Linked DNA regions of Paraglaciecola sp. L3A3. The protein of the gene in region 2 interacts with the protein of the main gene of each other region in a pairwise test. Links are inferred from orthologs where the notes say so. Each region holds a gene or a part of one and is shown on either strand. Other genes may lie near its edges. The genes, in order: GQR87_RS15850 and lepA.

Evidence for each region.
Region 1: the proteins of lepA (region 2) and GQR87_RS15850 interact in binary tests that used the Escherichia coli proteins (3 or more experiments, as listed by UniProt). The link is inferred for Paraglaciecola sp. L3A3 from one-to-one orthologs.

The regions. Positions count from the first base shown.
Region 1 is NZ_CP047023.1:3,808,673-3,820,266, reverse strand. What follows is about bases 2,709-5,694. They hold GQR87_RS15850 (zinc transporter ZntB), read right to left. Parts: upstream 4,696-5,694; coding sequence 3,721-4,695; downstream 2,709-3,720. Other genes in these bases: GQR87_RS15840 (deoxyribodipyrimidine photo-lyase), read right to left, coding at 5,648-5,694; GQR87_RS15845 (mechanosensitive ion channel family protein), read right to left, coding at 4,698-5,579; GQR87_RS15855 (phospholipase A), read left to right, coding at 2,764-3,726. Also shown: GQR87_RS15870 (hypothetical protein), read left to right, coding at 1-422; GQR87_RS22590 (prepilin-type N-terminal cleavage/methylation domain-containing protein), read right to left, coding at 722-1,225; GQR87_RS15860 (hypothetical protein), read right to left, coding at 1,503-2,591; more of GQR87_RS15840, read right to left, coding at 5,695-7,075; GQR87_RS15835 (diguanylate cyclase), read right to left, coding at 7,251-8,639; GQR87_RS15830 (FAD-dependent monooxygenase), read left to right, coding at 8,802-9,998; GQR87_RS15825 (lyase family protein), read right to left, coding at 10,028-11,404; GQR87_RS15820 (PRC-barrel domain containing protein), read right to left, coding at 11,481-11,594. UniProt on the Escherichia coli protein: Zinc transporter. Acts as a Zn(2+):proton symporter, which likely mediates zinc ion uptake. Purified ZntB reconstituted in liposomes also binds and transports Cd(2+), Ni(2+) and Co(2+).
Region 2 is NZ_CP047023.1:3,432,275-3,443,795, forward strand. Bases 1,344-4,256 are described here. They hold lepA (translation elongation factor 4), read right to left. Parts: upstream 3,742-4,256; coding sequence 1,945-3,741; downstream 1,344-1,944. Other genes in these bases: lepB (signal peptidase I), read right to left, coding at 1,344-1,943; GQR87_RS14245 (SoxR reducing system RseC family protein), read right to left, coding at 3,918-4,256. Outside these bases: GTPase Era, read right to left, coding at 1-358; rnc (ribonuclease III), read right to left, coding at 348-1,034; more of lepB, read right to left, coding at 1,035-1,343; more of GQR87_RS14245, read right to left, coding at 4,257-4,406; GQR87_RS14250 (MucB/RseB C-terminal domain-containing protein), read right to left, coding at 4,414-5,418; GQR87_RS14255 (sigma-E factor negative regulatory protein), read right to left, coding at 5,438-6,043; RNA polymerase sigma factor RpoE, read right to left, coding at 6,107-6,688; nadB (L-aspartate oxidase), read left to right, coding at 7,193-8,791; GQR87_RS14270 (MaoC/PaaZ C-terminal domain-containing protein), read right to left, coding at 8,784-9,698; GQR87_RS14275 (protein YgfX), read right to left, coding at 9,701-10,141; GQR87_RS14280 (succinate dehydrogenase assembly factor 2), read right to left, coding at 10,128-10,379; tRNA-modifying protein YgfZ, read left to right, coding at 10,551-11,480; GQR87_RS14290 (peptidylprolyl isomerase), read left to right, coding at 11,516-11,521. UniProt on the Escherichia coli protein: Required for accurate and efficient protein synthesis under certain stress conditions. May act as a fidelity factor of the translation reaction, by catalyzing a one-codon backward translocation of tRNAs on improperly translocated ribosomes.

The DNA.
Region 1 (11,594 bases), 380 kb from region 2 along the record:
GTCAGGCACAAGCTTATGGTTTAACTATGAATACTCAAGTGGTGAAAATGGATGATAATTTTCAAATTTTGAGTAAGTGGACCATTCCTACTGCTGTGCTTAAGCGTTTTTCACCTATGAGTAACTCAGGTGGAAGCTTGGGCCCAGATGGATACTTTTATTTAACGGGTCATGATTTACCAGAAATTTATGTGATGGCCTTACCTGAATTTGGCAGTGAATTAACTTGGATTGATACTATTGAAGCTCCTGAAATTCATGGCCAAGGCATTGCCTGGGATCGTTCAGAGCAAGGGCGGATTTTATGGGGGATCCGTAAGAAAGACCGCATAGTTTTTAAAATGGGGGTACCAAATATCTCAACTGTAGATACACGCCAAGAGCAAGGCTTGCTTAGAATCTCTGATTTTAATAAACAGTAATAAAATTTGATTAGCTATAAGCGTTGAAATAAAAATTAAACATATATTAAAATAGTGCTGTTATAGGTCAAATGGAATAATTGGCAATAACATTCAAAGGGAATAAATGCATATTCATTTGGGGTTAAATCGTCATCTTACTAGATGACGAAATTTTTATGGATAGAAAGGCTGATTTTCGTACGTAATAGCTGGCTATTGTTAGACTTTCTAACGCAGTTAGGCGCAAAAAGAGCGTTATTGAGAGGTTCGGTTTATCCTAGGCTCAGGTTCAATAGTTACGAAAACATTGCTAAACTTCAGCAATTCGTTAATACAGAGTCAATTACGGGTTTGGTATTTTGAGCCACAGACTGGCGATAGCGTAAATAACATTGTTGAACGTTTCCTGCATCTTCATTAATACTGCCATGCCAATAAACCCATGCGCCTGAATAAGTGCTTTCGCGACTGTGCCATTCTTTGTCACGCACTCCGTTAGCCCAATCACCTTCGTCAAAGTTTATCGCAGCACTAATGCCATTCTGATTCGCGGCGGGGTAACCATAAACCACTTCAATTTTTTCTCCACTGATTGTGATTTCAGCAGATGCTAGTTTTTCCACCCCTTCTATTACTGACTTGCTGTATATCAGACTAGAAGTCGTCTCGATTACACCTTTCAAACTTGTAGAAGAAGCAATGATTGCTTCGGAACGAAAATCTATAAATTTGGGAGCTGCAACCACAGCTAAAATACCTAGAATGACAATCACAATGATCAGTTCTATCAGGGTAAAACCATTTTTATTATTCTGAAACATTGATAAAAATCCTTAATTTCTTTAACTACAGGTGTTATTTTAATTATTGTTATTAACCTGCACAAATAGCCAAGATAAAAAAGGCAAAAGGTGCACTTAAATATACGATTGCATTTTTAACATATTTTTTAACTTATTGTAAAATATAATATATTTTGGCAATTAATTGAATTATTTGATAAACATCAAATTAGGGAGGTATTTATACCGATGAAGTTGTTAAGGGGATTAGATTGATAATTAGCCGTTTAGGCAAAACTCTTCCGCTCATTACTATTTATGGACCTAGAGAGCTTGATTTTAATCTACTAATTTCTTGTTGAGCTTGTTTTAGTTCATTTTCCATCTCTTGTCGGGCGTCTATCATTTCGTTGGCTATCATGGCTAAATATTTAAACTCGGCAAAACCTTGTTTTCTTTCATCTATGTGCCTGTATTCACGTTTACATCGATAGAAAAACATCACAAAAGTAGCGAAGGCTTTTTGTAAAGTAATAAAACTTTTGACCAACAATATGATTAAAGCGGTGAGAGTGGCGGCCATAATGACAAAGCTAGTTCGTTCAATTTTATGTTCTTCCTCGGCGATCATATTGGTAATGTTTGTATCTATTAGGTTGATCTTCGTTTCGATAGAATGAGCTTGATGACGAAATTCACCTTGTAAGCCTGAGTTGTGGTCTAAACCTATGGTTTGTTGGATTTTTACCAGTTGTAGGAATTTTTGTTGATAATTATCTAAAAGTTTTTGTTGTGTTTGAGTGCTTTTATTAGCATTTTTTAATGCTGCGCTTATTGCCTGATAAACGTCTATTTCTTGTTGCACGTAACGCATATCTTTCCGTAACAAAAAGTCTTTTTCGTGACGCCTGAGTTGCAGTAATAATAAATGTAGATAGGTTTGATTATCGACTCTTAAGTATTCTTCTAATTGATGTGTACTTTGTCGAAACTCACCTTGATAACCACTGTTTTCATCTAGTCCTATATCTTTGTGTAAATAGACTAACTCTTTGAATAAACGTGTGTAGTTGGAAAATTTTTGTTGTGCATCAATAAACATTGCAGTGTTTTTCTGCGAGTAGTCAAAAAAAGTTTGTAGTTGGCTGGCTGCTTGTTTGAACTGCTCAGCTGTTTGACTAAATTTATCGAGATATTGACTATCTTTACGCAATAAAAAATCTTTTTCGTGACGTCTAAGTTGTAATAGATGATTGTTTAATTGTAAAAGTAAGCGGCTATGGTTATTTAATTGTATTAAGCGATGGGTGTTATATATCTGATTCGCAGCCAAGATTGACATGCCAAAAATACACACCAGCATAATCACAATCAGCCGAGTTTTAATAGAACCTTTATTTTTCATGCAAATAGCCTAGAAATATACATCACACTTTAGCTTGCCATACTTATATGAATATTTTGTGACCATAGGGCTTGGAATACTTGCAATGTATTAGTATCTAGGCAGAATCAGTGCTGGTTATGTTTTTGGAATATTATTGATGTCTTACAGGCTACTTTTATGCTGTTTTTTTATGCCCAGTTTAGTGTTGGCTCAACAAGATGCAGCTCCAACTGAATCAGAAAAAAGTAATATTGATGCCTGTTTATTGGTAGCAGTGATGAATGCTCGTCCCGATCAAACTGTGGGAGAGTTAAAAGAAAAGTGTGCAGGTAAGAAAACCAATAGGGTGAAAAAACGTCATGTGTTAGAACAAGAGGCTGCACAAAACCCTTTTGCTATCTTGCCCCATAGGCCGAATTATTTATTGCCTTTGACATTGTCAAGCATTAGGCGAGAACCTTATGCGGGGGTTTCTGTTGGCCCTGAGTTAGATAATTTAGAAGCGAAATTTCAGGTTTCACTAAAATACTTGGCTTGGGAAAATTTTATTTTTAACGATTTGGATATGTCATTTGCCTTTACTGCTACCAGTTGGTGGCAATCTTATAATAATGATATTTCGGCTCCCTTTCGTGAAACTAATTACGAACCAGAGTTACTCTTTACTTACAATCATTCTTGGTCTTTGTTGAGCTTACCTGTTGAGCAAACCTCTTTGTCTTTTAATCATCAATCGAATGGCCAAACAGGTTTGTTATCTAGGAGTTGGAATCGAATTATCGCTAGTGTGATTTTTGCCCATACCAATAATGTGACATGGGGAATAAGGGGCTGGTATCGAATACCTGAAGAGGAAAAACTCGACCCTATGGCACCAGAAGGTGACGATAATCCCTTTATCGAAAGGTATTTAGGTTACGGTGAATTGGGTGGGTTGTGGAGCATTTCAGATAAACATTCTTTAGAGTTTATGTTTCGCAATAATCTACGCAATGATAACAGAGGGGCCGTGCAACTTGGCTGGTCTTTCCCAATCAACGGCAAGTTACAAGGTTACGTAGAATATTTTAATGGTTATGGTGAAAGTTTGATTTACTTTGATCAACATACCCAAAGTATTGGTTTAGGCTTTAAATTAACTAACTGGTTATAACCATTTTTTCCATACCATGATGACAGTCGCGATTAATGCGACTGCTATCATGCCTCCCACTAAATTGATAAATGAACTGGGCTCTTCTGTGCCAGGAAGTCCAGCGACATTCATTCCAAATACCCCGGTTAAAAATGACAGGGGTAAAAATATTGCGGTCACTAAAGACAGCACGTACATTCGCATGCCTTGTAATTCAGCAATTCTATTTCGCAGTTCGTCTTGTAGAACCATAGCCCGTTCTCTTGCTAAGTCGAGCTCTTCAACATAGCGACTCATTCTGTCGGTTTGGTCTCGTAAATCAAAGGCTTGCTCTTGACTAAGAGATTTATGAAAACGATAAATCGCGTCTAGTGCATCTCTTTGCGGGGCTAGGTAACGTCGTAGCGAGGCTGATTTTCTGCGTACTAATGATAGTTTCATCCTGTCTTGTTGCTCAATGCCTTCGTCAGACTCAAAACTGGTTAACTCTTCATCTAATTCGTCGACGGTTTCACTGATCCTGTTAGCAATTTTGGTGATGATATCTACCACCAGATCCATAGGACTTTGCGGAATAATATTTTGTGCTATTTCATCTTTTACATCTTGTACAGAAAGTAATCTACGGTCTTTTCTTCGGGCTGAAATGAGCCTATTTTTGGTCACCCACAATCGTAATGACACCATATCTTCTGGATCAGTATTGGGGTTGCGATTAATGCCCCTAAGGTAAATCAACATACCTTCGCCAAACTGTAAGGCTTTAGGACGAGTTTCAGTGGTACACAGGGCATCAATGATTTCATTTTGTACGCCTAGCTGCGATAAACAATCTTCGGCATCGTGGGCGTCCGCTTGGACATGCACCCAACTAAAATTTTCTTCCTTGCTTATGTTGAGTAAACTTTGCATATCTAGCTGTTTGGCGGGGTCATTAGAGCTAAGGTTTAATGCCCATAACAAGGCTTCATGCTGGGGATTATTCATATTTATTCAGCCTCTTTAATTTGATTTTGAGGTGTCTTGATGAGTTGTAATTTGCCGTCAATATGTATATCTCTTTGTGGGTAGGCAATGACAATATTATGTTGGTTAAATAACTCATCAATTCTAAAACGAATATTACTTTTGACTAAACGTATGTCGCCTTCAACATGTGCGTTCAGCCAAAAATAACTGACAAACATCAAGGAATTGTCGCCAAAATCGTCAAAAATGACTTTAGGTGACGGAGTAGACATGACTTCAGGTTGTTCATTAATACTTTGTGCGATTAATTTTTCAACTAATCGAACCGGTGATCCATAAGCTACGCCAACGGATAATGTAGAACGTGTTTTAGTGTCAATCAAGGTCCAGTTAATCACAGTGTTTTCTAATAATTTGCTGTTTGGAATTAACATATGTACACCGTCGGTACGCCTGACACGGGTAGAACGAGTGTTGATTTCTTCTACTATACCTTTAGCACTTTCTACTTCTAAAAAGTCGCCAATTTTAATGGGTCGCTCCCATATCAAAATCCAACCACTAATAAAGTTATTAATGATGTTTTGTGCGCCGAAACCAAAACCAATAGCAATCGCCCCAGACAAAAAGGCAAATGCTGTGATCGGCACATTAAGAAAATCTAAAATGGTAATAGACATCAATATAATGACTAATACAGACGCGACTCGTTTGACTAAATGCACTAGGTCAGGGTTGGCGCCATTTTTGATTAATTTTTTAACTATGATGCGAGTGATTTTTTTGGTCAGCCAGATGCCCAAAAAAATCAAAATAGGTGAAATTAATAATTCACCTAAAGTGAAATCATGCTCTAAAAGAGTAAATAGCTTAAAGTTGAGTAAATCGGTAATTTGTTGCATTTAGTAATAGTAACCATACAGCTAATCGAATTTTCTCATCATGCCTTCTAATAGAGCCTTTGCCAATTTTATTTAATTGGCTGTAGATACTGCTTAGATAGACTCAAGGTATCCAGGGCTCGCTGTCTGGTTGTTTTTAAGTCAGCTATAGGTCGAGGATAGGTTGTGCCTAAACTGACATTGGCTTGGCGTAATATATCTACACTGGCGTCCCAAGGATTATGGATATACTTATTCGGTAGTTGGGACAGTTCAGGACAAAACTGGCGCACATATTCTCCCTCGGTATCGAATTTCTGCCCTTGGGTGACAGGGTTGAAAATTCGGAAGTAGGGCGCAGCATCTGCACCTGTGCCTGCGACCCACTGCCAACTGGCACTGTTAGCGGCTAAATCTGCATCTAATAAACAATCCCAAAACCATTTGGCACCTTGACGCCAATCTACTAATAAATTTTTAACCAAAAACGACGCCACCAACATACGCACTCGATTATGCATAGTGCCGGTTTGCCATAACTCGCGCATACCTGCATCTATGATAGGAATACCAGTTTGTCCTTGTTGCCAAGCTTTTAATGCTGGTGGATCGGTGCGCCATTGAAAATATTCAAACTTTTTGCTGAAGTTTTGTTCTGGTAGTGTGGGGAAGTGATAAAGCAAATAATAAGAAAATTCACGCCAGCCTAGTTCGCTTAAATAACAATCTAAGCCAATATTCTCAGTATTGCCATTTAACGCATGAATACCTGCATACCAAATCTGGTTGGGGGATATCTCACCAAAATGTAAGTGCGCAGATAATTGAGAAGTCCCTGTCACACTGGGCATATCTCTTTTGGCCTTATAATGATGAGCTCCATCAGGCAAAAAGGTTTTCAATTTTTCTGACGCGCCTTGTTCCCCAGGTTGCCACATTTTTTGAATTTGCAGATCCCAAGGTATATCAGGTAATAAATTTAATGTCTCTATGCCAATATCATCTGCTTTATTATATTTAATGTTTAAACTGGCAGGGGCAGCAATAGGCATTCTTGGGTTCGGCTGTGATAAACAACCATTACGGTAGTAAGGGGTAAATACCTTGTAAGGTGTTTGGTCTTTTTTGAGAACTTGCCAAGGTTCCCAAAGCAAAGATGCATTAAAACTTTTTACTGCAACGCCTAAGTCTACTAAGGCTTGCTTAATCGCTGTGTCGCGTTTTATTTGCCAAGGTTCGTAACAACGATTCCATACCACAGAGGTAATATTGTGCTTTTTCACCCAAGCTAAAATAATCTGCTGAGCATCACCAGACTGGCAGTGCAGTTGATTATCAAGTGAATGATTTAGTGAAGTTAATGAATGATGTAACCACCATTTCGACGCGCCACCTAACTGATATGCTGCAGGGCAAGTTTTATCATCAATATATAAAGGCAGCACACTGCCTTGTTCGGCCGCGTAATTGAGGGCTGGATTGTCTCGTAAACGTAAATCTTGTCTAAACCAAACCAATGTCGTGTAGCTGATAATGAGAGTCCTTATGCTAAATTCAGGTTAATTAGTGACATAAACATGAGCTCAAAACATAATGAATCATCACTAAAGAAACTAATACGTAACACATAGGGTAAACGATCAGTTTTTGACAGCTTTAACTAAGTGATAAAACTCATTTAAGTTAGTTAGCTTATTTTATTGTAATTTCCACTCGATTACGGCCTGTATTTTTTGCTTTATATAGCGCTCGGTCTGCTACATTTAACTCAAATTCTAAATTGCTATTTGCATTTGCTTTAGACACACTTGCGCCAATACTTACGGTGATTTGAAAACTAGCTTCGGGTGCTACATCAAATACTAAATCAGCGATGCTAGTTCTTAAACGTTGGCAAATATCCATAGCTTGTTTGTTGTCTTGCAGTAAAATACAGAACGTAAATTCTTCTCCACCATAGCGACTGTAACAGTCTTCTTGTCTGAAAAAAACAGAGAAACACTCCGCTACTTTTATCAGAACCTTATCGCCTGTTTCATGTCCATAAGTATCATTAATTTGTTTAAAATTATCTATGTCCAATAAACCTGTCAATATCGTTTGTTGTGCGCGAACTGCTCGACTAATTTGTTGTTCGGCCTGTTCTAAAAAGCTTCTTCTATTAGGAAGTTTGGTTAATACGTCTTGATAGGCAAAACGATAAAGTTGCTTGTTGGCGTCATGTAATTCTTGGGTTCTGACTCGTACTAATTCTTCTAAATTAGACTTCAGCTCCTTTAGGTTTTGGTTATGTGTCTCGAGTTGTTGTGCGCTGTATATTTCATTAGTTACATCACGTTCGATAGCGGCAAAGTGCGTGACTTCACCGTACTTGTTTTTAAGGGGGAAGATATTTAAACTAAGCCAATAAGGATGCCCCGTTTTTGTATAATTGCGTAAGGTAGACGAGATACTTTGTCGGTTTTGTAGTGCTAAACTAATACGTTTTAATTCATCCTTGTCGGTCTCTTTTCCCTGTAAAATTCTTGGGGTTTCACCAATTGCTTCTTCTCGGCTAAAGCCTGTTAGTTTTTCAAAAGCATCATTAACATAAATAATACGTGGGCCTAGAGGTGTTGTTATATCATCCGCCTCGGTGACAATAATAATATCTTCGGCATTGTCGGCAATTGATTGAAAAGAAAAGGAGCTCTTTTTGTCAGTAATATCGTTAAAGGTCACCACAATAAAATTATTTTTGTCGTCTTCAGCTAATTCAGGGTAGGCATTAACCATAAGCCAAGAGGGTTTTTCTTGCTTACCGTCTATAACCCCTAAAACCACATTGTGTATTGGGTTTTTAAAACGTTTAACTTGAGATACTGGAAATTGTTCATTTATTAATGGACGATTGGCTTCGTCAAGAAACCGCCATTGTGGATCATAAGCGTCGCGGCCGATAATTTGTTCATAGGTAAGTCTTAAGAGCTGTAGTGCCGTTGGATTGGCATATACTACAGTCGTATCCCATTTATGAATAACCACACCAATATTGGCGTTTTCGAGCAAGTTTTTTAAGGTTAGCTTGTTAAAGTTACCCATAACCAATATACCTTTTATTAAAGTCTCAACTTAAGATTACATCATAAATTGCCATATTGGGACTTTATCAAAATTTATGTCACTTACAGATAACTTAATTTATTTTGAATGTTAGGTGATACTATGCAAATAATTAAGTGGATCAATTGGTTAACTATATATATGAGTATAAATATTGCTATTGCTGGAGCCGGAATTGGTGGTTTGTGCAGCGCTCTTGCTTTTGCTAAACAAGGTTATACAGTTGCAGTTTATGAACGAAATAGTAATTTAGGTGAAGTAGGTGCTGGTTTGCAGCTTAGTCCAAATGCCATGCATGTTTTGTCGGCTTTAGGTGTAGTAGACAAAATCAAAGCAATAGCATTTGCTCCACAATCGGCTGTGATGCGGCACTTCAAAAGCGGTGCTGAATATTTTTCTGTACCTTTGGCTGATACCTGTGAGGATCAATACGCAGCTGAATATCTGCATATTCACCGCGCCGATTTACATTTTATTTTACATCAGGCTTGTTTGGAGTTTGGTGTGAATGCACATCTTGGACAGGGCGTCAAAGGTTACCAGCAGACAGTTCAAGGCGTTTCCATAGAATTTAACGACGGTACAAGTCAACAAGCTGATATATTGATTGGTGCTGACGGTATTCGTTCTAACGTGCAAGCCTGTATGTTAGGTGAGAAAAAACCATATTTCACTGGCCAAGTGGCTTGGCGTGGCACAGTGGCAACTAGCGATTTACCTAAAGGTTTAATTAAGCCTAATGCTAATTTGTGGGTCGGGCCAGATAAACATTTTGTTAGTTACTATTTACGTGGTGGTGATTTAGTGAATTTTGTTGCGGTGCAAGAACGCGACGATTGGCGTAATGAGTCTTGGAATGAGCCTGGAGATATCAGTCAGTTACGGCAAACGTTTAGTGGTTGGCATCCTGAGGTGACAGAGTTATTAGCGGCCACTCAGAGTTGTTTTTTATGGGCCTTATTTGATCGTAAACCTTTAACTCAATGGGTAGACAAAAATGTGGCTTTGTTGGGAGATGCATGTCATCCGATGTTGCCATTTTTAGCCCAAGGTGCGGCTATGGCTATCGAAGATGCATACACTTTAGCGGCTTGTTTAAGTATAAATGCCGACAGTCAAGCAGCGTTGCTGCAATATCAAAATTTAAGAATTAAACGTACCAGTGACATTCAAATTGCTGCTCGTGCCAATGCCAATTTGTATCATATGTCGACCCCAGTTGAACGAGCTAAATTGGCAGTGTTAAAAGGCTTATCTAAAGTGGGCTTGAGTGAAAGCCTAGCCAGTAAAAAACTTGAATCTATCTATGGGCATAATGTAGTGAAACAGCTAAGTTAAGCCCTTTAGTTTACCGGCAAACAATTCAATTATTGCGGATCAGCTGCGAGTTTTTTAGGATCTAATAAGGTAATTAACTCTGCTTCATCTATATTGGTTAGCTGTTTGGCCACATCTAATACAGTTCTGTTTTCTTGGTAGGCTTGTATCGCTATCTGTGCACTTTTTTCGTAACCAATTAAAGGCGCGAGAGCGGTTGCCAAAATGGGGTTTCGTGCCACACTTTGCTTGATATGCGCATGATTAACTTGCATGTCTTTAATCACTTTATCGGCCAGTGCGGTACTCGATGTGGTTAATAGTTGAATACTTTGAATTAACGAATGGCCAATGAGCGGCAACATAGTGTTTAGTTGAAAATTACCTGATTGACCGGCCAGGGTAATAGTTGTGTCATTGCCCATTACCTGAGTACAGGCCATGAGTATGGCTTCAGGGATCACTGGATTGACTTTGCCGGGCATAATACTGCTGCCTTTTTGCCGTTCTGGTAATTGGATTTCATTAAGACCATTGAGCGGGCCGCTACTGAGCCAACGAATATCATTACTAATTTTGCTCAAACTCACCGCGGCAGTTTTCAGAATACCACTGATATTCACTGCTGTGTCTTGGCTGCTAATTGCTCGAAAATAATTGCCTGCTGGCGTAAAAGCTAAGGTGGTTTTTTCTGCAATATTTTTGCAAACCATTTCGCCAAATTCAACATGTGTATTTACTCCAGTACCTATAGCAGTGCCACCAATGGCAAGGTGACACAAATTGGTTAAACTAAGGTTGAGTTGTTCATGCACATAATCAATTTGTGCAGACCAGCCGCTAATCTCTTGGGCAAAACTAAGAGGCATGGCATCCATTAAATGGGTTCTGCCGGTTTTGATGGTATTGTGATGTGCCTGTGCTTTTTCATTTATGGTACGGGTTAAATGTTGTAATGCCGGTAATAACTCATGATTGATTAGCATGGCGGCACTTAAATGAATACAGGATGGAATAATGTCGTTTGAGCTTTGCCCCAAATTGACATGATCGTTGGGGTGAACGCTTAGCTTGTTGTTACTGCGTAAACTGACCAGCGTACTAATCACTTCATTAGCATTCATATTGGTACTAGTGCCAGATCCCGTTTGAAATACATCTACCGGAAATTGTTTATCATGAAAACCGTTGGCCACTTCTTCTGCAGCTAGGATTATCGCCTGAGCCTTTTCTTTATCCAGTAATTTCAGGGTTAAATTCGCTTCGGCACAGGCCCCTTTTAACGTGCCTAACGCCCATAAAAATGCTCTAGGCATGGTTAATTGACTGATTGTGAAATTACTTAATGCTTTTGCGGTTTCATTGCCATAAAGCACATCAGATGTGGAGTGTTCATATGCTGAACTGTCTGAGTTATCTGTTTGCATGGGTCGACCTTTAACTTTCCTCGAAAACTAATTTTATGGCCCCCATACTAAAAAAAGAATAGGGGGCCGTTATCATTTAAGCATTAACTTGGAGCTTATTTCGCACTTGTTGTAAGTACTCAGGATCATTTAATTTTTCTGCTTGGTATTCTGGACAAGCTTTGATTTGTGCCAAATTAATATTGCAGCT
Region 2 (11,521 bases):
ACCAGCAAGGTGCGCCAGACTGTTGAATTTTGGTTAACACCATCTGATCATCATCAGTCCATTTTGTGCCTTCAACCAAAAACAAAACTAAGCCAACATCGCCAATCGAGCTCGCGGCAGCACGGTTCATAAAACGATTAATCGCACGTTTTTCTTCGATATGTAAGCCTGGGGTATCAACATAAACTGCTTGACGATTCTCTTCAGTATCTATGCCCATAATTCTATGGCGAGTAGTTTGTGGTTTGCGCGAAGTTATACTGACTTTTTGTCCCAGTAACTTATTTAATAATGTTGATTTACCCACATTCGGGCGACCAACAATGGCAATCATTCCACAGTGTGTTTTATTTTCCATTTGTTAGTCTCTTATAAGCTTGTCTTGCAGCTTTTTGTTCGGCTTTCCGGCGGCTGTTTCCCACACCTATAGTTGGCTCTTTTAAGCCATTAGCAGTGCAGTTGACATGAAATATCTGGTCATGTGATTTACCCTTAATATCGATCACTTCGTATATAGGTAATGGCTGTTTTTGACCTTGTAAAAATTCTTGTAAACGAGTTTTATCGTCTTTAGACACAGCATCAGGATCTAAAGCATTTATACGTTCAGCGAACCAATCTAAGATTAAGGCTTCACTTTTTTCCATGCCAGATTCTAAATAGATAGCCCCTATAATGGCTTCTACTGCATCAGCCAAAATTGAATCTCGTCTAAAACCACCACTTTTTAATTCTCCTGGGCCAAGTAATAATAACTCTCCCAACTCAAATTCTCTGGCAACTTCAGCTAAAGTGTCTCCTTTCACTAAACTAGAACGCATACGAGTGAGTTTGCCTTCAGGCTGTTTAGGGAAACGTTGAAACAACACTTTGGCGATAACCATGCCTAAAATAGCGTCACCTAAAAATTCTAACCTTTCATTATGAATTTTATTGGCACTTCTATGAGTTAACGCCTGAGCTAAGTTCGCCGGATCTTTAAAGGTATATCCTAACTTTCTATATAAGGGTAAATAAGGGTCAACAATTTGCATTTATATAATGCCGCCCACTCGTTCAAATCTTATATCTGTCGGTACCCAACTTGGTAACCAGCTGTCTTCTGCACGTTCAAATTCAAAACTGATCCAAATAGCGACGGCTTTACCTACTAGATTATCGTCAGGTACAAACCCCCAAAAACGGCCATCTTCACTGTTATCACGATTATCTCCCATTACAAAATAATGACCTTCAGGTACTATCCATTCATCGACCTGTGTACCAGGCTGTTGATAATAACGACTACTAGGATTACTTCGACTGGCGGTTCGATAAATTTGGTGGCTTATTTCACCTAGTTTTTCTGTATATTTCTCAAGAGGTGCAAATTGTTGGAATACTTCCCCACGATTTTCAAACTTCAAATCTACTTTTTTTATTGGTAAACAGTTTTCTACTGAATCACAGGCAGGCTTGATACTAATTTGTTTATCACGATAAATTACAGTATCACCAGGTAACCCAACAACACGTTTAATATAGTCTAATGAAGGATTAACGGGGTACTTAAATACCACAACATCACCACGTTCTGGCGCACCTAAGTCTACAAATTTCTTACGCATGACTGGATCTTTCAAACCATATGCGTATTTCTCAACTAAGATAAAATCCCCCACCAATAAGGTAGGCATCATAGAGCCTGATGGAATTTGAAAAGGTTCATACAAAAACGAACGTAATACCAATACAAAAGCAATCACAGGAAATATCTGTTGCGCTGTATCCACTAACCAAGGTAGTTCAGCATCTTGCTCTAAGGCAGAAGAAGTACCTGAAGCACTACTGGCAATAGCCATACGGTCACGACGTTTCTGCGCAAACAATAAACTATCCACTAACCAAATGATGCCTGAGGCAACAGTCAAAATTACTAAAAAAATTGAGAAATAATTCGCCATATTATTTTCCTACCTTAAGTAATGCTAAAAATGCTTCTTGAGGTAGTTCTACGTTACCAACAGACTTCATACGTTTTTTACCGTCCTTTTGTTTCTGTAACAGCTTTTTCTTACGACTAATATCGCCACCATAACATTTAGCGATTACATTTTTACGTAACTGTTTAATGGTACTACGGGCAATAATTTGATTCCCGATCGCTGCTTGAATAGCAATATCAAACATTTGTCTTGGAATAAGCTCTTTAAGTTTTTCAACCAGTTGTCTACCACGAGTCACAGCATTATCTTTATGGGTGATCATAGCTAAGGCATCAACACGCTCGGTATTAATTAGAATATCCAAACGAGACATTTCAGCAGCTTGGAAACGCTTGAAATTATAGTCTAGGGAAGCAAACCCACGGCTTGTGGACTTTAATCTATCAAAGAAATCCATCACAACTTCAGCCATAGGTAGATCATAACTGACAGCCACTTGTTTGCCGTGATATGTCATATTAGTTTGCATGCCACGTTTTTCAACACACAAGGTAATCACATTACCTAAAAATTCTTGGGGCACTAAAATATGAGCTTCAACTATAGGTTCGCGAATTTCTTCAATATCATTAACTGCAGGAAGTTTAGAAGGATTATCTACATAGATAACCTCACCACTTTTAGTTTCTACTTCGTAAACAACAGTAGGCGCAGTGGTAATCAGGTCTAAATCGTATTCACGCTCTAAACGTTCTTGAATAATTTCCATGTGTAACATGCCGAGGAAACCAATACGAAAGCCAAAACCTAAGGCAGAAGAACTTTCTGGTTCAAAAAATAACGAAGCATCGTTCAGACTTAATTTGGCTAAAGCATCACGAAAATCTTCGTAGTCATCAGAACTGATAGGGAACATACCCGCATAAACTTGCGGTTTAACTTTTTTGAATCCAGGCAAAGGTTCTACCGCTGGATCCCTAGCTAAGGTGATTGTATCCCCTACTGGCGCGCCATGAATTTCTTTAATTCCAGCAATAATAAATCCTACTTCGCCAGCTCTTAAAATACCTGTGTCTTTTGCTTTGGGAGTAAAAATACCAACCTTATCAGCTTGGTGTATACCACCTGTGGACATGATTTTTATCTTTTCGTTTTTGCGTAACTCACCTTGCATAATGCGCACAAGTGAGACAACACCTTGATAATTATCAAACCATGAATCTACAATCAATGCTTTTAATGGCGCATCAATTTCGCCTTCTGGAGGAGGAACTTGACGAACAATCACCTCCAAAACATCTTCGATACCAATACCTGTTTTAGCTGAACACCGCACAGCATCCATAGCATCAATGCCTACTATGTCTTCAATTTCTTCTGCTACACGATCTGGCTCAGCCTGAGGTAAATCAATCTTGTTCAGAATAGGTACCACTTCCATATCCATATCAATGGCGGTGTAACAGTTTGCTAAAGTTTGTGCTTCTACTCCTTGTCCGGCGTCAACAACTAATAATGCACCTTCACAAGCAGCTAATGAACGGGAGACTTCGTAAGAAAAATCTACGTGGCCTGGAGTGTCGATAAAGTTCAGCTGATACGTTTCACCATCTTTGGCTTTATAATCCAAAGTGACACTCTGAGCTTTAATTGTGATCCCGCGCTCTTTTTCAATATCCATAGAGTCGAGAACTTGTTCTGACATTTCTCTAGCGGTAAGTCCGCCACAGTGTTGAATTAAGCGATCTGAAAGAGTAGATTTACCGTGATCGATATGAGCAATAATAGAAAAATTTCGTATGTGCTTGTGTTGCATAAAGTTTTAGAAAATTACCAAGTGTGTTTGCTTTCCCACCACCAAAACCAATAACGCCTACTGATCAAATAACTCGGGGAACAAAATGATTAAATAGGCGGCGATTTTACAGTTTTATCAGCCACTTTGCGACACAGAAAACCAATCATTAGCTGTTTTATTGCAGAAACTTAAATTTACACTTGTTTAAAATGAATATTCTGGGACTCTAGAGGTATAACTGAGAGGATTTTAGGCTGGAATTTATCGCAACTTTGTTTGTTCATATAAATATGGATCAATTTATAAGTAACCCCTGCCATACTAAACGCCACTATTATCAGCCAAATTTCTGCTGTTAAGCCAATTATTGGTAATACACTTTGTGCAATCACAGCAGAAAATATCAACACTAACAAAGGTAATATATAAACTAAAATAGAGGCTTTCAGTACACTCTCTTCAGCAATACCTAATTTAACTTCTTGCCCAATATCAATGGCACCATCATATTGAAACTTAATTGATTCACGTTTATTAGCAAATACTTTAGCGATAGCACCCGTTCCACAATTTGACTGGGCCTCACAACTACCACAAGTAGATTTAATTTGTGTTTCAACCCAGATAACTTGTGCCCCCGTTTGGTTTTCAATATTACTTACTACGCCTATTTCTTCTAACATAAAAGGATTATTCTCCTCTTACGATTGAAGCAGCAATAGAACTGGCAGTCGATGCAGGTAACTTTCCGATAATAGTGATGTTTAATGGGCCTTTTTGTAAGGTAAAGAAAGTATCAGATTGACTTTTCCCTACCACATTATCCATTAAGGTATCATTACTCCGCTCTTCAATATAAACGGAAACATCCACTAAACCATCGCTTAACAATACATATTCAACAACTTGACCAGTGATAGACAAACGTCTAAGTTCTCTTTTCACTAATTCCATACCAACAGGGATATAACCAATTTTCCACGGAGAACGGGTCAACTGGTTTTGACCTAAACTGACAGCCGCTGGCAACATAGAGGTTTCAATTTTTGCAAAAAAAGGGGCCAGTTCTTCAGTTACTTCGAGGCCCGTCACTTGAATTTGCTCTAGCAATTGGTTCTTTAGATTAAACATATTTAATTTCAGTAATAGACCAGTCTCTTGGTCTAACCAAACATTCAAACCATACCTTGTTTGGTCTTTACTAATTATTCTGATTTGCTGAGCAGCACGGCCAGAAACACGACTTCTCCCGACCATCACAAAATCATATCCAGTAAATAGCTTTTCTGGATGTTGAAAAAATTCACTAGGAAATGGTCCATTAATAGCTGACGAAATCAAACTATATGGGGGCACATTGGGTTCAAAATAGCTGACTTTATTGCCAATTCGTACGATTTCTTTACCCGGCCCATTCAGTAAATTCAACTGCTCCATTTCAATGCCATCTGCATTTATTCCATGGCGCCAGAGGTAAGGTTGAGAGTCAACACCGGGTTTCAGTAAAACAAATGAGATTGAATAATTAAGAGATTGCACAGCCCGAGACATTTTATGTAACCAGGCTTCGGCACTATCATCAGTATATTGTTCTGCAACATACTGAACGTCAGAAGATTGTGCTGGTTCTATGAGAGTTTGCTCTTCTTGAGCAAAGGTATAGCTAGGAAAAACTAGGCCAGATAGCAGAACCATTAAGGTTCTGCTGTATCTTCTATTCAGGGATATTTTCAACAACTTCAGGCACTGCCTCTTCATTAATAGTATCTTCTGCAGTGGGTGTTGCAGTGACTTCAAATGTTTTAAAACGCATTTGCTGTTTATGATCAAGTATATAAGCATGAATTCGACGTTTTTGTTCTGCAGTATCCGTTTGCGGTAAAGAACGAGTAGCATCAAAACTAACAGGTGATAAGCCACCATTAATACCTAAAATTGGCGCTGCAGCACTGAAAGGTTGTTCAACCTCAGTTTGATTCATATGTTGCACCCCTAAAATCATAGCTACAGCAACAGATGCAGCAACTGCCATCTGTCCCCCCTGCTTAGCAAAGGGTATCACATTGCCAATCAATGGAATATCTCGCCATGTTTTCTTAGGGGCTAAAATTGCGGGTTCTGATTCTAAAGCTTGAGCCACTTTAGCTGCAATATCGAAGTTCAACTCTGTTGGTAGCTCTTGACGTAAACCATCACGAATTAGATGGTAATTTTTCCATTTTTGCATCAAATCGGCATCACGTTTAACAGCGTCAACAACATTATCTGATGATACTTCACCATCAATAAAAGCTGATAAATTTTCAAATTTTTGCGACATACAATATGGTTCCCGCTAATTTAGTTCTTATTTCTGATAAATAATAGATTTATCAACTTAAACTTAGTCGTTCATAAGCAAAGGTTGAATCACTTTATCTAACGCATCACGAGCCCTGAAAATTCTTGATCTTACAGTACCTACAGGGCAATCCATAACTTCAGCTATCTCTTCATAACTCAATCCTTCTAACTCACGTAAGCTAATAGCCATTCGTAAATCTTCGGGTAATTTATCCATTGCCTCAAACAATAGCTTTTCCATTTGTTCTGACATTAAACTTTTTTCTGGCGAATTATTTTCTTTTAATGCATCGCTGCCATCATAAAAATCCGCTTCATCGGCGTCAATATCATTTGCCGGTGGTTTCCTCCCTTGAGAAACCAAATAATTTTTAGCACTATTTACTGCGATCCTGTATAGCCAAGTATAAAATGCGCTATCACCTCTAAAATTGGGTAAAGCTTTATATGCTTTTATAAATGCTTCTTGTGCCACATCGGCTACATCGCCTGAATTTTTTACATACCGAGAAACTAAATACGATACTTTATGCTGATACTTAACAACTAACAGCCCGTATGCGTTTTTGTCACCTCTTTGTACTCGTTCAACAATTTGTTGATCTGTTAACTGCTCGCTCATTCGAGCTATTACTCCTTTACGAAAATATACTACAGCTCATGCAAGCACTAATATTGACTAACCATATTAAAAAAAGTTCGATAAATAATGATCTTTTTTCAACAAACATATAAAAAGGTAAAATAACCACCCTAACATTTGGGACTGTTGATCTTTTCTGTATAAATTTTGTTCTAACTAAACGCTTTTTAATCGCGGCGCTGGTTTACAGGCCTAATGGATTAAGTCAAAAATCAGCAACAAAGAGTAAAAAGCGTTTAGGACGAACCCTTCGGGCAGCGTTTGTGCGGCATTTCTACTGCCTCAGCACTCATTCATGTCGAACAACTACACCACAATCGCGCTTCATTGTATAAATACCGCACAACTCGCTGTAAAACATCTAGAGAAGTTCAACAGCCCCAATGAATTTTCGCATATTATAGGCAATTAAATACATTGATATTTGCGTAGCGTAAATTAGTATGGCCTAACAATCGACTCATTATTTGACTAGTTTACATTATGCACTCAACTATTGAACACCAATGTGACGTACTCATCATTGGCAGCGGCGCAGCTGGACTGAGCCTCGCACTTAAAATTGCAGACAATTGTCAGGTAATTGTATTAAGTAAAAGTGAGCTTTCTGAAGGCTCGACAAAATATGCCCAAGGTGGCATAGCCGCAGTTTTCGATGAAAATGACTCTATTGAATACCATGTATCTGACACATTACTTGCTGGTGATGGTCTATGTAATGAAGAGGCGGTTCGATTTACCGCGTCTCAAGCTAAGGCTTGTATGGAATGGTTAATTGATTTTGGTATGCCTTTCGATCAAGAGAAAGATGGTAATGGCGAGTCCAAATTTCACTTAACAAGAGAAGGCGGTCATAGCCATAGACGCATTTTACATTCAGCTGATGCAACAGGTGCTGCTGTACAAGTCACATTAATAGAAGCGGTTAAACAACATCCTAACATTCATCTGTTTCAGCGGTATAACGCTATTGACTTAATTAAGAGTAAAACCCAAAAAGATTTGTTACTGGGTGCTTATGTTTGGAACAGAAAAAAAGAAAAAGTTGAAATAATTCGCAGTCAATTTGTAACCCTAGCCACTGGCGGTGCAAGTAAAGTTTATCAATATACATCTAACCCAGATGTTTCCAGCGGTGATGGTATTGCGATGGCATGGCGCGCAGGCTGTCGAGTCGGCAACATGGAATTTAATCAATTTCACCCCACTTGTTTATACCATCCAGAAGCGCGAAACTTTTTAATTTCTGAAGCATTAAGAGGCGAAGGTGCTAAATTATGTCACCCAGATGGCACGCCTTTCATGCATAAATTTGATGAAAGAAGTGATTTAGCGCCAAGAGATATAGTCGCTAGAGCCATTGATTTTGAGATGAAACGTTTAGGCGCTGATTGTATGTACCTTGATATAAGTCACAAACCTAGCGACTTTATTGTTAAACACTTTCCTAATATTTATCGTAAATGCCGCGCATTAGGCATTGATATCACTAGAGATCCAATCCCTGTAGTACCAGCAGCCCACTATAGTTGTGGAGGTGTGGTCACCGATAAATTCGCCAAAACCGACTTACAAAATTTATTTGCTATTGGTGAAGTCGCTTATACAGGTTTACATGGCGCAAACAGAATGGCCAGTAATTCATTATTAGAATGTATTGTTTATGCCCATTCAGCTGCTGAATATATAAAGGCAAATTTGGCTAAAGACTACCAGCAGGAGCCAATTGAAGAATGGGACGAAAGTCAGGTAAGTGATTCAGATGAAGAAGTGATTATTCAACATAACTGGCACGAATTAAGGCTATTCATGTGGGATTATGTAGGGATTGTTCGTACTAATAAAAGACTAGAGCGCGCTCATCATAGGATCAACCTATTAAAACAAGAAGTTAACGAATACTATTCTAACTTTAAAGTCAGTAATAACTTACTTGAATTGCGTAATCTACTCACAGTCGCAGAGTTGATAGTTGAATGTGCCCGTGAACGCAAAGAAAGCAGAGGATTACATTTCAATGTTGATTACCCCTATCAAGTTGATGATCCCCAACCGACCATTATTGGTCCTTTAACTAAATAATATCAGTAAATTGAATTGAGCCTATCAAATGTGGGCTCGATTCATTCTGATTAATTTGCGTCTGCACTTTAAAGTCAATTTCACCCTTACTTTTGTTACTTGTACTTGTTTGCAACATAGACACTTTTCCAGGTAAAAACAAAGGTAACTTAAACCCTACTTGCACTGAAAACGCCTTAGCGAAAGCCGCAGGATACTGCTTTTGTAATTCAGATAAACACCGTGATTTAGTCCACATACCGTGAATAATATGTTGTTGAAAACCAAATAATTTAGCAGACCATTTAGCTAAATGAATCGGATTATAATCACCGGAAGATTTAGCATATAAACGGCCTAAATTTGTCGCTAAATTCCAATCTACAGTCAAGCTATCAACAGAAAATTCTGGGACAGGCTTTTTAGCGATCTCATCCACTTGAATTTGATGTTTAGTGCGATATAAATTCACGCTTACGCTACTCCAAACCAATTCATCATTGCTAGTACAGTCGGTAATAACCGAGAACAACCAACCTTTGTGGTGCGCGGTTAAATCAGCTAAACGACAGGTTAATTCAAGGTTTTCGCTAAGCTCAATAGGCCTATATTGCTGAATACTATTTTCTACATGCACTAAACCCAACAAAGGAAAAGGAAATTCAGGCTGTAACAATAATTGTAAATGTAGAGGAAAAGCTAAAGTATGAATATAACAAGGATGTAAGTGTTCTCCTTGCCAATTAACCACCTTCTGAAACAAAGCTACTTTGTTACTTTGTATACAAATATCTGGCAGACAAAATTCTGTTCTAGGTAACTTTATGGGGGTGGTTTTATTCGCTTTTTTGAACAAAAACTTAAGCATCAATAATTTAATATTCGATGCCTTTTCTAATTCAACAGTTTGTATCGCATGGGGATTCATTACTAATTAACCATTTTTTGTTGCTGAAAAATAATAGCTCGGCACAAACGTCGATAATTTTGTTCTGATACCTGATCATGATAAATAAGTAACCATTTAGCATCGTTTGCATTCACCACTGAACTTAACTTTAAAAATAAAACTAAGCTAGTCATACGAGATTGCCCACTGATTAGCCAACTACTTTGTTCTAATTGCCCTACTTCGATCCATTGTCCATCTTGGCTAAAGGTCACCGACGGTATTTTTTTATTTTTTAACTGCCGAGACAAATAAAAAAAACTCAGCACAACTATGATGGATAAAACACTTTGGATTAACCATTGCCAAACAATAATTTGTGGTTTCCAACTCCAAATTGAAAGCACAAATAAAATAGCAAGGACACTAACAAGTATCCTTTCTAGACGTGACGAGGAAAACTCAATTCTATACTTTGACACGACTCAATATATGCTCAATCATTCCTTTGATAACAGGATCGTTGCAAGCTTGATGGCCCATAAACCAAGCATACAAATCGGGATCATCAAACGTGAGTAAACGTTCAAAAATCAACTGCTCTTCATCTGACAGTTGCAAAAAACCAGTTTCAGCAAAAGGTATAAATAATACATCTAGTTCTAACATCCCTCGACGACATGCCCATTTTAATCGCCCATACCTTTTTTTATCGAACATAGTAAACCTCAAACCAAAAACATTTCTTACCAAGATAAGATAATTATCTCAGATATTTTATATGCCAACATAATAGCAGGTATAATTAGTTCTTTTCAGCTCTTTCCTTGGGAAAGTAAACTATTACCCCATATAAATAACATTCAACCAAAGGCAAATAGAGAATCAAATATGTCAGCGTCAAATAATGAATATATAACCCAAATATCTAACAAAGGGGTTATCCAGTTAAGTGGTGAGGAAAGGGTTAAATATCTACAAGGTCAAGTAACCGCTGATATCAACAAACTTCAAGCAGATAATGCATTATTGTCTTGTCATTGTGATTTTAAAGGCAAGATATGGAGTGTGTTTTACACCCTTAGCTGGCAAGACTCTATTTTATTGCTACCTCACCAATCCGTATTAGAAAAATCCTTAGCTGAACTAAACAAATATGGCGTATTTGCCAAAGTGGAAATCACCGACCAAACCCCAAATTGGCAGCTAATTGGTGGCTGTGGGGAAAAAATGGAACAAACTATTAGCCAATTTTTTGGTGACTTGCCTAAACAAAACTTAGCCACCCTAAGTAGTGAACAAGGTTTAGTATTATGTGTTGATAAAACTGCCAAACGTTATTTAGTGCTACAACCAACAAATGCCACTACACAATTTACATCTCCATCAACTGACAGTGCTGAATTATGGGAAATAGATGAAATTAAAGCAGGACTGGCAGATATTCGTCAGCAAAGCTCTAATGAATTTGTGCCTCAAATGCTTAACTTACAGACACTTGGGGCGATAGATTTTGAGAAAGGTTGTTACATGGGGCAAGAAGTTATTGCTCGAACTAAATATTTAGGTCGTAACAAAAAAGCAGGGTTTATCCTCACCTCACCGACCACCAACATGCCATTAGATGGCGAGCTGATTGAATATCAAATTGAAGGAAACTGGCGTCCTGGTGGTAAAATTTTGCGAAGTGCCACAAATGGTAAATTAACTTGGACATTTGCGGTGTTGTCTAATGATACAGAAACTCACACAGAATTTAGACTCAAGTCCAATACTGACGTATTATTTACCACTCAACCTTTACCCTATGAATTAACTTAGGCACAATTTAGTCATTTTAAAACTTTTGGAAAATTATGAAT